DNA from 3 places in the Erwinia tracheiphila genome. Region 3 is predicted to be linked to each of the others. Evidence: predicted binding sites of a transcription regulator. Region 3 holds the regulator's gene; each other region holds the start of a gene.
The links. Region 3 encodes PurR, which represses purine synthesis genes. Its sites were predicted from a motif close to CANGCAAACGTTTGCNTG; they were not measured.

Region 1 (4,742 bases), 1.8 Mb from region 3:
TTAACAGCGTGTGGCGTCTGCACTTTTCAGGCTGGCTTCATGTCAGGTATGCCAACCCCTCTGCTGCGTTTTTGCCATTACATATTGTTGTAACAGAAAAAAGTTGCCGCACTGAGGTCAGGTAAATCTGAAATGTGGCGGCTTACCCTTGTGCGGACCGACTTTGGTTCTGTTTATGCTGGGACACTGGGAATGCCTGCTTTGGCGAGTGGCAATAGCGTGAAATTGAGTCATCGTCACGGCAGCCTGATCCATTCAGCAGTGCGGGCATCATGCCTTGTAAGTATTCACTTTCACAAGTGCTGGTCACTGTTGTACCGCGCACAATGTTACCAACATTCGCTCAATCTCTGCGGATAAAGGTGGCATGCCGGATAATAACGGCAGATCTCAGGGCTGTATTCACCATGCCCGGAAGAGAGGGACTTTTTGTTGGCTATTCAAATGCCCCACCTGGGCTGGTGGGGCAAATACGTTATTTGAATGTGATGGTTTTGATAATGTTTTCAGCGTCGGTTTGTGACTGTTGCTGGTTATCGGCAGGCAGGGTGATTTGCAGCGTCATCAGCCTGTTATCAACTTTTGCTAATACCACGGAAGACCAGGTCGACTGGTTTTTAGCGGAAATAACCGAATCCAGCTGCTGTGCGGGTTGACCTTTCAGTTCAACAGGTTTGTTAGTGACCACTTGCAATTGCGGATCGCGGCTGCGTTGCTGCGCTTCCAGTCGTTTACTGAGCGCATCCAGCGCTTCGGAAGTGGCATTGCCCTCGATAACAATAATCGCTCTCTGGCCAGTTGCGTCGGCATAAACATGCATATTGTTAGTCTGGGTGCCCAGTTTGCCGCTCTGATCGGACATGCCGGAAGGCAGGGAGAAACTCATCTTGCCATTTACCAGCGTTACGGTCTGGCTGTTGCCTGGACTATTACTATCGGCTGCGGCGTTGTCTTTTTGGCCATCGCAGGCGCTGAGTCCAACCACCAGTAAACCAATACCAGCATATCTCAGTAAGTTACGCATTCTCATCTCTTTAACGTTAGTCATGTGCCTGTTAACAGCACTCATAAAATAGTAACCGGTTGATAAATGCAACCGCCACGCAGGGGCTGCATGTAGTGTAGGCACTGAAAATCTTTTCAGACACCGCTTTTTCTTACTGTATCAGTGGGATGCCTGGTGATAAACAAGCGGGTCTAAGGACGGTGCTGGGCTATCCGCAAGCGTTTTTATCGTGCAGCGTCGTTGTGCCAGGCAGAGGCGGGAGATTTTCCCACATCGTTAATTAACCGATGTTCAGCTCAGTCCTGATGGGGCGCTTCGCCAGTGTTTTAAGCGCGGTATTTAACAACATGCCATAAGCAGGCAGGAAAAAAAGCATGCAAATAATTACTTTAAAGCTGTAGTCCACCAGGGCAATTTCTACCCAGTTTTGTGCCATAAAGGGATCGGTACTTTTATAAAAAGCGATAAAAAAGAAGGCCAGCGTGTCACTGATATTGCCGAGGAACATTGCGCAGGCGGGTGCAATCCACCATTGAGGCAATTTTCGCAGACGATTAAAGACATGCACATCCAGAACTTGCCCGAGCGCGTAAGCCATAAAGCTGGCGCAGGCAATACGCGCAACAAACAGGTTGACCGCGTTAAGTGCAGCAACCCCCTGCCATTGGCCCTGATAGAAAAGTGCTGAAATAACATAAGAGATAATCAGCGCTGGCACCATGACCACCAGGATAATGCGGCGGGCAAGTGGGGCACCAAAGATTCTCACGGTTAAGTCGGTGGCAAGAAAGATAAAGGGGAAGCTGAATGCGCCCCAGGTAGTATGCATACCAAAAATTGAAACCGGCAGCTGTACCAGATAGTTGCTGGAGGTAATCACCAGAATATGAAACAACGAAAGCCAGAACAACGCACCGCTTCGCTGGCGTGAAGAGAAAGAAATCATCATATAACCTTTTTGAATAGTGGGGTGAGGGAACCCAAACAAACCATAATCTCGCGACAGCGATTGCGCGGCATCTTACCGAAACAGAATGGCAATGCAATGGTTAATGTTAACGCAAACGTTATTGCCTGGTGGTCGGTGCGCAATGATCAAGGGGATCACCGTATGTCATCACGGCCGGGCTTGCACATCGCTATGCGGCGCGTAAAATAAGCCCGTTTTTTTCCTGAACAGAGAATATTATGAGCGATCCTTTTGTCAACCCCGACCATACCCTTGATGCTCTCGGACTGCGCTGTCCTGAGCCGGTAATGATGGTGCGGAAAACGGTGCGTGATATGCAGGATGGCGAGACGTTGCTGATCGTTGCTGACGACCCGGCCACCACGCGAGACATTCCGGGTTTTTGTCGTTTTATGGAGCACAGGCTGCTGGCTCAGGCAACGGAAACCCCGCCTTACCGATATCTGGTAAAAAAAGGACTCTGAGCCATTTTGCCAGCAGCATTGAACCCTTATCTGCAGCGAAGTCAGCGCCGGATAAGGGCGTTATGAATTATCAGGATTATTTTATTTTAAGGCGTTAATTTTCGTCGAGAGCAGCAGCGCATAGCTGGTGCATCCCACGGCCAGCAGAACTTCAAATGCCAGATAACCCCACAGGGGCGTTGATGAGAAGGCATGAATTATCGCCTGTACGCCTACGACGGCTCCGCCAATAAACAACCAGCGTTGTAAGCGTAGCATTTTTTTTAACGTTTGATTTTCATCCGTGATGCTTTTATTCATTTTCTCTCCGTTATTCAGTGTTGTTGTCGTTAATTTTATGGTTTAACAGGCGCAGGGCGTTAGCGGTCACTAATGCAGTTGCTCCCGAATCGGCCAGAACGGCTAACCACAGCCCGCTGATTCCCAGTAGGGTTGTTACCAGAAACACGCCTTTTAACGTCAGCGCTAATGCGATGTTTTGCCGTATATTCGCCAGGGTTGTGCGCGAAAGACGGACCATCATGGTCAGCCCGGTAAGGCGATCGCCAGTCAGGGCGATATCGGCTGTCTCAAGTGCAACATCGCTACCGCTGCCCATTGCTATGCCAACGGTCGCGGCTTTCATCGCCGGTGCGTCATTAATGCCATCTCCCACCATGGCCAGCGGGGACTGCTGGTTAAGCGCACGAACTGCCGTGACTTTATCAGCGGGCAATAAACCCGCACGAAATTCAATATCCAGTGTTTTTGCCATGGTCGCGGCGGCCAGAGGATTATCCCCGGTCAGCATCACCGTTTGTAAGCCGAGTTTGCGCAATGCCTGCAGAGTAGCCACGGCTTCTTCTCGTAGCGTATCGCGCAGGGCTATCAGGGCGACAGGTTGTTCATCCTGCAACATCACCACAACGGTATGGCCAGCTTCTTCCAGTTTTTCAATTTGTGCCAGCAGCGCCGCGTCAAGGCTGTTTTCCGGCATGCTTGCGGGCCTGGAGATCCTGAGTTTGTGACCACTTACATCTGATTCAACCCCGCTGCCCGCGTGCGTTATCTGTTTATCTGTTGATAAAATGGGCAGATTGCGGCTTTCAGCCAGTGCAACAATGGCCTTTGCCAGAGGGTGTGAAGATCCCCGTTCAACTGTAGCCGCTTTGGCTAACAGAACGGCTTCGGGTGCGCCATTCAGGCTGACAATCGTCATCACCCTAGGCTTCCCTTCCGTCAGTGTACCTGTTTTATCAAAAGCCAGCGTTTTTATTGTATTAAGTCGTTCAAGGGCAGCGCCGCCTTTGATAAGCACACCCTGGCGTGACGCGGCAGCCAGGGCTGACGTTATTGCTGCTGGCGTGGAAATAACCAGTGCGCATGGACATCCAATCAGCAGCAGCGTCAGGCCCTTATACAACCACGGTTGCCATTCACCCGTGAAAAGTAATGGCGGTATTACGGCGACCAATATTGCCATAGCCATAATGAATGGCGTGTAAATACGGCTAAACTGATCGATAAAACGTTCAATCGGCGCACGATGTGATTCTGCATCTTCAATCAGCTGCAGGATGCGATCGATTGCGCTCTCTCCCGGTTGAGAAACCACCTCAAGCCTGACTAACCGATCAACGCTCAGGCTGCCTGCGGCAACCACTTCGCCTGGCTGACGTTCAACCGGCATGGGCTCACCGGTCAGCGCGCTTTCATCAAAACCCGCTGTGGCGTTGAGCAGGCGGGCGTCAGCGGGCAAACGGGCCCCGGCAGTAACCTCGATAATATCGCCGGGATGCAGTGCGCTCAGGGGGATAAGTTCACGCACGTTTCCATTAATGCGACAGGCCTTTTCCGGTTGCAGTGCCATCAGTGCAGTAACTCCCCGGCGTGCGCGATCAGCAGCGAAAGACTCCAGCCGCTCACCCAACTTAAAAAGGAGGATAACCATCGCAGCTTCGGCGGCAGCGTCAACAAAGAGCGCACCGACGGCTGCAACGGTCATCAGTGTTTCAATGGCAAAAGGTGTTCCGCCTTTGATCAGGCGCAGGGCGCGGTGCGCGATCGGCCAGACACCCATTAGCGTGGTCAGGAGAAAGGCCGCTTTTCCTGCTGGTGGGGAAAACTGCTGAAGCACTGTGCTGCCCGCCATTAGCACGATGAGCACCATCAGCAAACGATTGTCCTGCCAGAAAGGTTTTTTTTGCTGAGTGATTCGGTTTTCGTCAGTACGCGTCAGGGTAAATCCGGTGGCTTCAACCGCCAGTTCAACCTGCTGTTGAACGTCCTCTGTTGCACTGACCACCAGTCTTTGGGTGGCAAA
Region 2 (4,742 bases), 610 kb from region 3:
GAACGGTGTAAGCCGGGTTCTTTGATAAGATCTTTTTTGACTATGTTTGCCGTCACCACCAGATGGCCGACATGTTCCGCGATCACCACCAAAGCGGCAGGCAAAATAGTCAGCATCGCGTACCATTCAAATCGTGGTTTATAAAAGGTGGGCAACGCAAACCACGGAGCGGCTTCAACACCAGACCAGTTGACCATACCCAGGGACCAGGCCAGCATATATCCCACCAGCACCCCAATCAGCACCGGAATAATAGCCAGGAAGCCGCGAAACAGCACGGAACCAAGCACCGTGATCCCCAGCGTGACCAGGGAAACCAGGATGGTTTTGCCGTCGACGGCCGTGCTGGCAGCAGGAAGCAATCCGGCCATATTGGCCGCCACACCCGCCAGTTCAAGACCGATAACCGCGACAATCGCGCCCATCGCAGCAGGTGGAAACATGACATCAAGCCAGCCGGTTCCCGCTTTTTTAACAATCAGCGCGACCAGGCAAAACAATACGCCGCAAAGAATAAATCCGCCCAGCGCCACCTCGTAGCCCAACGGTAACAACAGCAGGACCGGAGAAATAAAAGCAAAGCTGGAACCGAGATAAGCCGGGATTTTTCCCTTACAAATAAACAGATAAAGCAACGTGCCAATACCGTTAAACAACAGCACAGTAGCCGGATTAATATGAAAGAGGACAGGAACCAGCACCGTTGCACCAAACATAGCAAATAGATGCTGGAAGCTCAGTGGAATAGTTTGCAACAGCGGTGGCCGTTCGCTGACGCCAATTGCACGACGTGTCATAATAGTTATCCTTGTATTTTTGCCGAAAAAAGCCGACTCTCAGGTCGGCTTAAATAACATTTACAATGCGTTTAACCTGCCTGTGCAGGCAGCCAGTCGCTGGCCCATCATCAAAATCACCCAGATGTAATTATCCAGAAAATACCCGAAAATACCGATTTTGGCCGCTTTCAGGCTGGTATTGCAGAGGACGCGTTGTGCCGGGTTAATTATCATTACTTTGTCCCGAAGATCTTATCGCCCGCGTCACCAAGCCCTGGGATAATGTAGCCTTTATCATTCAATCCGCGATCTACCGATGCGGTATACAACTCAACGTCGGGGTGGACTTTCTCCAGTGCGGCAATCCCCTCTGGCGCCGCCACCAGCACCAGCACTTTGATACTGCTGCAACCCGCTTTTTTCAGCAGATCGATAGTAGCAATCATTGAGCCGCCTGTTGCCAGCATGGGATCAACCACCAGCGCCATGCGTTCTTCAATATTGGACACCAGCTTCTGAAAATAGGGGACCGGCTCCAGCGTCTCTTCATCGCGATAAACACCGACTACGCTAATACGTGCGCTGGGGACATTCTCCAGAACCCCTTCCATCATTCCGAGTCCGGCACGCAAAATAGGCACCACGGTGATCTTTTTGCCTTTGATCTGTTGTATTTCAACCGGACCATTCCAGCCTTCAATGGTGACGGTTTCCGTTTCCAAATCGGCGGTCGCTTCATAGGTCAGTAAACTTCCCACTTCTGAAGCCAGCTCACGAAAACGCTTGGTACTCACGTCATGCTCGCGCATCAGACCCAGTTTATGTTTGACCAGCGGGTGTTTAACTTCCACGATCTTCATTGTTGTTCTCCCGAAGTGTTGAACGGCAAAAAATCGCGGAATTATAGCCTTTTTAGCCGCGCAACCCTATTAAATAATCCGACTTTTGGCTAACCCATAAGCCTGAAACCAAAATCGGTTAAAAAGCCACAATGCGCAATGATGCCAAAGAAGCTACTCGCAAACGTTTGCCTGCGCTGTTAGAATTGCCGCGCTCTAATTTACCAAACCACCACAATCGCAAATCGCGTGGGGATTTCGCAGTGACCGACAAAACCTCTCTCAGCTATAAAGATGCCGGCGTTGATATTGATGCGGGTAATGCTTTAGTCGATCGTATTAAAGGCGTAGTGAAAAAAAACCGTCGCCCGGAAGTTATGGGTGGACTGGGCGGTTTCGGTGCCCTTTGTGCGCTGCCACAAAAATACCGTGAACCCATTCTGGTTTCCGGTACGGATGGCGTCGGCACCAAGCTGCGTCTGGCGATGGATCTCAAGCGCCACAGTACTATCGGTATCGATCTGGTCGCGATGTGCGTGAACGATTTGGTGGTTCAGGGGGCCGAACCGTTGTTCTTCCTGGATTACTACGCTACCGGCAAGCTGGATGTCGACACCGCTGCCAGCGTAATCACCGGTATCGCAGAAGGATGCAGCCAGTCTGGCTGTGCGCTGGTCGGTGGCGAAACGGCAGAAATGCCGGGCATGTACCACGGCGAAGATTATGACGTGGCCGGTTTCTGTGTTGGCGTGGTGGAAAAGTCAGACATTATTGACGGCAGCAAAGTACAGGACGGTGACGTGCTGATTGCCTTGGGTTCCAGCGGTCCCCACTCAAATGGCTACTCGCTGGTGCGCAAAATTCTTGAGGTGAGCAACACCGATCCTGAAGCGGTCATGCTTGAGGGTAAACCTCTCGCAGACCATTTGCTGGCCCCCACCCGTATCTACGTGAAAAATATCCTCAGCCTGATTGAGCAGGTCGATGTGCACGCTATTGCGCACCTGACCGGCGGTGGCTTCTGGGAAAATATCCCGCGAGTGCTGCCGGAACAGACCCAGGCCGTACTTGAAGAGTCAAGCTGGCAGTGGCCTGCGGTGTTTGGCTGGATGCAGGAAGCGGGCAACGTCAGCCGTTTGGAAATGTACCGCACGTTTAACTGCGGCGTGGGGATGGTGATCGCCCTGAGTGCCGCTGACGCTGATAAAGCGGTACAGCTAATGCGGGAAGTCGGAGAAAAAGCCTGGAAAATCGGTGTCATTAACGCCTCTGACTCGGCCAAACGCGTGGTTATCAATCCATGAAACGCCTGGTGGTGCTGATATCCGGTGAGGGCGGCAATCTTCAGGCCATCCTGGATGCCTGCCAGCAGCAACGGATCCACGGCAGCATTGCTGCCGTTATCAGCAATCAATCTTCCGCCTATGGACTTGAACGGGCGCGGTCAGCAGCCGTACCCGCCATCGCACTGTCTGCCTCAGACTTTGCCGACCGCGAAGCGTTTGACCGCCAGCTAATGCTCGAGATCGATGCTTATGCCCCCGATCTGGTGGTGTTGGCCGGCTATATGCGCATTCTTGGCCCGGCGTTTGTTACGCGCTATGCTGGCAGGATGCTGAATATCCACCCTTCCCTGCTGCCGAAATATCCGGGCCTTCACACCCATCGCCAGGCGTTAGCCAACGGTGATAACGAACACGGTACGTCGGTGCATTTTGTAACCGAGCAACTGGACGGCGGGCCGGTTATTCTGCAGGCGAAGGTCCCGGTGTTTGAGGGAGATACCGAGGCGGATATCAAGGCGCGCGTCCAGCATCAGGAACATGCCATTTATCCGCTGGTGATAAACTGGTTTATGGCAGGTCGTCTGACAATGCAGGCGGGCAGGGCATGGTTGGATGGTCAGCCACTTCCCCCTGAAGGACATGCGCTGGACTGACGGATTTCTGATTGTAAAACGGGCTAATTTCTCTCCCCAGACGTCACGCTGTCTGGCATTCAGGAAACGGTTGCCTGATTATCAGCGCTAAGGCTTATCGGCCATTTTTCATCCCGGCCTTCCTCTGTACGTTTTTTAGTTATACCCGTGGGGCAGCGCCCCCCGCTTAACGTCATCACGCCCGGCTTTCCGTTGCGCGCAAGCGGCACTCAGCCATGACAATTCAGCCAATCCAAAGGCACGGGTTGATACCCGACCATGAATTCATCAACGAATAATCTCCGTGGACATTGCTACCATACTCTCGCCATAATGCTACGGAAAAATGACCGGTTTCAGGCAGGTTCTGCTTAGACGGAGTAAAGATGGGTCAGGAAAAACTGTATATCGAAAAAGAGTTGAGCTGGTTATCGTTCAATGAGCGCGTGTTACAGGAAGCAGCAGACAAAAGCAACCCGCTGATTGAGCGAATGCGTTTTCTGGGTATCTATTCCAACAACCTCGAAGAATTTTATAAAGTTCGCTTTGCCGATTTGAAACGCCGCATTCTGATCGGTGAAGAACAGGGTTCCCCCAGCACGCCGCGTCATCTGCTCAAAAAAATTCAGGCGAGAGTGCTGAAAGCGGATCAGGAATTTGACGGTCTCTATAATGATTTGCTGCTGGAGATGGCACGTAATCAGATCTTCCTGATTAATGAGCGTCAGCTTTCATCCAACCAGCAAAACTGGCTTCGCCACCACTTTAAACATCACTTACGTCAGCACATCACGCCCATTCTTATTAATCATGATACCGACCTGATCGAATTCCTTAAGGATGATTACACCTATCTTGCGGTAGAGATCATTCGTGGTGAAGAGATTCACTATGCATTGCTGGAAATTCCCTCCGATAAAGTGCCACGTTTTGTCAATCTGCCACCGGAAACACCAAGGCGACGTAAGCCAATGATTTTATTGGATAATATATTAAGATACTGCCTGGGTGATATTTTCCGGGGCTTTTTCGACTACGACGCGCTGAATGCCTATTCGATGAAGATGACCCGCGATGCCGAGTACGATCTGGTGACAGAAATGGAATCCAGCCTGCTGGAGTTGATGTCCTCGAGTCTGAAACAGCGCCTGACCGCAGAGCCGGTACGTTTTGTTTATCAGCGCGATATGCCGGATGCCATGGTTT
Region 3 (4,742 bases):
CATGGCTGGCGTGGGCAAATCAATATTGCCGTTGACTGCATTGTAAAACCAGCCCGAACTCGTCAGTTAGTTGTGGATTTCTATCGACACTTTCCCGATATGGAATTACATCTTTTCGCGGAGGTGTTCAACGGCGTATGGGATGCGCTCGCAGATGATCGGGTTGAGGTCGCCATTGGTGCGACACGGGCTATTCCGGTTGGCGGTCGCTTTGCTTTTCGGGATATGGGCATGCTCAGTTGGCGTTGCGTGGTAAAGGCAGGACATCCACTGGCGGAACTGCGCGGTGTGGTTGACGAAGAGGCAATAAGGGCGTGGCCTTCTCTCGTGCTGGAAGATACTTCCCGCGCTCTGACTAAAAGAACCACCTGGACACTGGATAATCAACGTCGAATGGTGGTGCCCAACTGGGAAAGCGGTATTGACTGCCTGTTAGCCGGAATTTGTGTTGGCATGATACCCGCGCATCTGGCAGAAACCTATATCGAAAGCGGGGCACTGAAGGAACTGCAGCTGGCGGTGATGTTTCCGCAAAGTCCCTGTTGCGTTAGCTGGGCAGAGCAGCTCACTTCACCCGCACTAAACTGGCTGCTTGAATATCTGGGGGACACGACGACGCTGAACAGTGAGTGGCTGCATAGTTAAGCCGTCAGCCTGGGTGGCAACATGGTCATCGCCAGTCACTGGCGTGTTTCCTTCCTGTCCCATCAACGACCAGACTCCGCAGTATTTCAACGGGGTCTGGTGTGGCTGAATGGATGAAATATCAGCATCATCTGTATTAGTCGCGACTTGATCTGACACTGGACCTTGAAAGGTTGAGAGTTACCGGTTTTGATATGGGTGTCTAATCCTTAAACAAAACGCGAGGTAACTCTCATGATTCATACTAACAATCCCATCATCAAACACAAAGCCGGCCTGCTCAATCTCGCCGAAGAACTCGGTAACGTATCAAAAGCCTGCAAGATCATGGGCGTGTCACGCGACACGTTTTACCGTTATCAGGAACTGGCTGCTGAAGGCGGCATCGATGCGCTGATTAACCAGAACCGCCGCGTCCCCAACCTGAAGAACCGCGCCGACGAAGCCACTGAACGCGCTGTTGTTGAATATGCCGTTGAGTTCCCGGCCCACGGGCAACACCGGACCAGTAATGAGCTGCGTAAAAAAGGCGTGTTTATCTCCGGTAGCGGCGTGCGCTCCATCTGGCAACGGCACGACCTGGAGAACTTCCGTAAACGCCTGAAGGCACTTGAGGAAAAGGTCGCCAGAGAAGGCATCGTGCTTACCGACGCTCAAATCGCAGCGCTGGAGAAGAAGGCCCACGATGACGAGGCCAGCGGAGAAATCGAAACTGCTCACCCGGGTTATCTCGGGTCGCAGGACACCTTCTACGTGGGCAATCTGAAAGGTGTGGGTCGTATCTACCAGCAGACGTTCGTGGATACGTACTCGAAAGTGGCACACTGCAAGCTGTATACGAGTAAAACGCCGATCACCGCCGCAGACCTGCTCAATGATCGCGTACTGCCGTTCTACGAGGCTCAGGGACTGCCGATGCTGAGGATCCTGACCGACAGGGGAACGGAGTACTGTGGTAAGGTGGAGCAGCATGATTACCAGCTGTATCTGGCCATCAACGATATCGACCATACAAAAACGAAGGCGATGTCTCCGCAGACGAACGGCATCTGCGAGCGCTTCCATAAAACTATTTTGCAGGATTTTTATCAGGTTACGTTCCGTAAGAAGTTATACGAAGACCTGGAGAGCCTGCAAACGGATCTGGACAACTGGTTGTGGCATTACAATAATGAGCGAACTCATCAGGGAAAAATGTGCTGCGGGCGTACGCCAATGGCCACGTTACTTGATGGTAAACGAGTCTGGGCAGAAAAAAATCTGAACCAGATGTAATCTGACAGACACCTGTATAAATAACCGGTAACTGTCAGATCAGGTCTGAGCTAGTACACATCATCTATTGATAAACGGCCCGTCCGCTACTGAACGGCGTTCAATGAGGCTGGGGTAAACTTCAATAGTCTGAGACTCTTCACGCTTACTGGTAATACGGTCCAGCAACATGCTGAATGCTGTTTGCCCCAGCTGCTCTTTAGGCTGATGAATGGTGGTTAGCGAAGGGGTAAAGTAGCGTGCGTTTCGCACATTATCATACCCGATCACCGAAATATCCTGTGGTACGCGCAACCCCATTTCATCTGCTGCACAGATAGCGCCCATCGCCATCACATCACCACCACAGAAGACGGCGGTTGGTCGCTCATTTTGTGAAAGAATCTTTTGCATAGCCTGATAACCAGATTCTGGTTCGAAATCTCCCTGAACCAGCCACTCCTGGCTCAGTGGAATATTCGCTTCGGCAAGGGCTTTCAGAAACCCGGCATGACGGCCACCGCCCGTATTTCGTTCCATCTGACCAGGTATTACGCCAATATCCCGGTGACCACGTTCGATTAAATAGCGCCCGGCAAGATAACCCCCTTCGAACGCGTTATCCAGAACGGTGTCAGTAAAATCGCCACGTGGTTCACCCCAGTCCATTACCACCATCGGGATATTGCGGTTGTCTTCCAGCATAGCGATAAGTGTATCGGGATATTCGGAACACATGACTAACAGCCCATCCACACGCTTTTGCGCCATCATTGACAGGTAAGCCTGTTGCTTTTGCAGGTTGTTGTGAGCATTGCCTAAAATCAGGGTGTAGCCTTTGTCAAAACAGCAGTTTTCGACGGCTTCAATAATTTCTGCAAAGTAGGGCGCTTCGCTGGAGGTGGCGAGCAGACCAATAGTTTTAGTATTATTTACCTTCAGGCTACGTGCAACGGCGCTGGGAGAATAATGTAATGCTTTAATGGCGGCCCATACGGCATTCTTTGTCTCTTCTGCGACAAAGCGGGTTTTATTGATGACGTGGGATACGGTGGTGGTGGATACCCCCGCGTGCTTTGCCACATCTTTTATCGTTGCCATACTGACTGCTCCTGAGTGTCTCGTAACATCTTAATAAATAAATGGTTAAACGATTGCCTGAAAAGATAAAAATCAGTCCGTTGCGCGTCATTCAGGCTGCATGGCGCAGGAATTAAAAAAGGGAAAAGGGTATCGTGTTGAGTGTTGCACATGGGTGAAACGTTGTCCGTCGTTTCCGGCGGCAAATTCTAGCAAGCCAGCCAGGATAAGACGAGATTTTTACGGGTAATTATGGGAAAATCCGCAATTCACTGAGAGGGAGAAAGCGTTAATGGACACCGACCTGAAATTTGCCTTATTCACATCCGCATGTGCTTTATTAATCATAACAGCATTCGGTTTGACCGCAGTTATGCATTAGCGTTGCCAGGGCCGCATTTTTTAATGCGGCCCTGTGTTTTCACGTTATCGAATTGTCTTTAGCGTTATCATACGACGTGCGCCAATGTAGTGGCGCTGCCAGTAGTCCTCGCTTAACGCACTGACCTGAATATCTTTGCCTGTTCGTAGTGACTGAATGAATTTACCGTTACCAAGATAAACACCTACGTGGTCGGCTGTGCCGCGGCCATTTATGCGGAAGAAGACCAGATCACCTTTTTCAAGGTCATCACGTTTAATCGAGGCAGCATCGCGCAGGTGATACATTTCATTTGCCGTACGTGGGATTTTAAACTTAACCAGGCCTTTGTATGCATACCAGACAAGGCCACTGCAATCAAAGCCTGTTTTGGGGGAAGTGCCGCCCCACTGATAAGGTTTACCCAGCTGCCCCATCAGCTTGTTCATCGCTGTCTCGTGTGCCTTCTGATAGCGAATACGATGAGCTTCACTCAGTTTCAACGGTGCCTCACCGGAAGTCTGCTCATCTGATTCATTAAGATGGCCGCCCCGATGATGCCCATATCGTCTTTTGTATACCGTTAACGAATTTTTTCCGGAGGGGGGCTGTGCCGTCTCTTTGGCGGGTTTGCGTTTTTTTATTTTAAATTTTTGGGCAGTAGCGGGATGTGATTTTTTGCTGCCGGAATCTTTCACTTTGCCTGAACTGGTTTTAACCGGACGGCGTTTGCGACGCTGATCTTCACGGGCAGAAGCATTATTATCGACTTTATGGTGACTGGCATTAACAGGGCTATGAGGCGATGCGTGCGCCATGTTCAGAAACAGCTGCGCCATCGCCAGCGTGATAAGCGTGATAAGTAAACGCATCGTTACCATTTAACTGTTCGTGCTCCCGCCAGGGCCAGAGCGTGGTTTAATTTAAATGTCTCTCAGGGTCATTGGTCGATTCTAATCGAACTCTTCGACCAAAGTTAAGGCATTTTTTGTTTCAAGAATACATAATGAAGAAAATCGTCAAATACGAATGTAATCAGAGAGGAGGAATGTTGGCTGTACGGGCTTGTCTTTCACTGTATTTAATTGCCCACGATAGTTAAATTATGTTATTGTTTTTTTGATGGATTTTTCTGTTTTTTGTCTTCTTTTTGATATTATTGTACAAGCATGATTATTGATGTATTCGTTAGTACATGGCGCATTGAGTACATAAAATCAGGTGAGTACAAAATATTATTATGGCTATCAGCGACACCAGGCTAAGTTCCATCTATGGTAAACCATATTCTGGCGCACCGGAAATAACAGATTCAGACGGTCCGGGAGCAAGGATTACGCCACGAGGTGTGATTAACTTTCAGTTCCGGTACAGATGGCAGGGAAAGCAACACCGTATCGGA

Region 1: the regulator PurR is predicted to act here: its motif matches at 2,064-2,081, upstream of tusA (sulfurtransferase TusA).
Region 2: the regulator PurR is predicted to act here: its motif matches at 1,796-1,813, upstream of purM (phosphoribosylformylglycinamidine cyclo-ligase).

Annotation. Positions count from the first base shown of each region.
Region 1 is NZ_CP089932.1:4,483,890-4,488,631, reverse strand. Features, by position in the region: gene LU633_RS23165 (hypothetical protein) at 1-4, shown strand, start outside; gene LU633_RS23160 (DcrB family lipoprotein) at 476-1,024, opposite strand; gene LU633_RS23155 (7-cyano-7-deazaguanine/7-aminomethyl-7-deazaguanine transporter) at 1,287-1,952, opposite strand; gene tusA (sulfurtransferase TusA) at 2,195-2,440, shown strand; gene LU633_RS23145 (hypothetical protein) at 2,522-2,740, opposite strand; gene LU633_RS23140 (zinc/cadmium/mercury/lead-transporting ATPase) at 2,751-4,742, opposite strand, start outside.
Region 2 is NZ_CP089932.1:3,264,493-3,269,234, forward strand. Features, by position in the region: gene uraA (uracil permease) at 1-797, opposite strand, end outside; gene upp (uracil phosphoribosyltransferase) at 1,013-1,639, opposite strand; gene purM (phosphoribosylformylglycinamidine cyclo-ligase) at 1,882-2,922, shown strand; gene purN (phosphoribosylglycinamide formyltransferase) at 2,919-3,557, shown strand; gene ppk1 (polyphosphate kinase 1) at 3,923-4,742, shown strand, end outside.
Region 3 is NZ_CP089932.1:2,653,532-2,658,273, reverse strand. Features, by position in the region: gene punR (DNA-binding transcriptional activator PunR) at 1-645, shown strand, start outside; gene LU633_RS14085 (IS481 family transposase) at 880-1,920, shown strand; gene purR (HTH-type transcriptional repressor PurR) at 1,981-3,000, opposite strand; gene cydH (cytochrome bd-I oxidase subunit CydH) at 3,272-3,361, shown strand; gene LU633_RS14075 (C40 family peptidase) at 3,406-4,212, opposite strand; partial or broken gene LU633_RS25950 (Arm DNA-binding domain-containing protein) at 4,581-4,742, shown strand, end outside.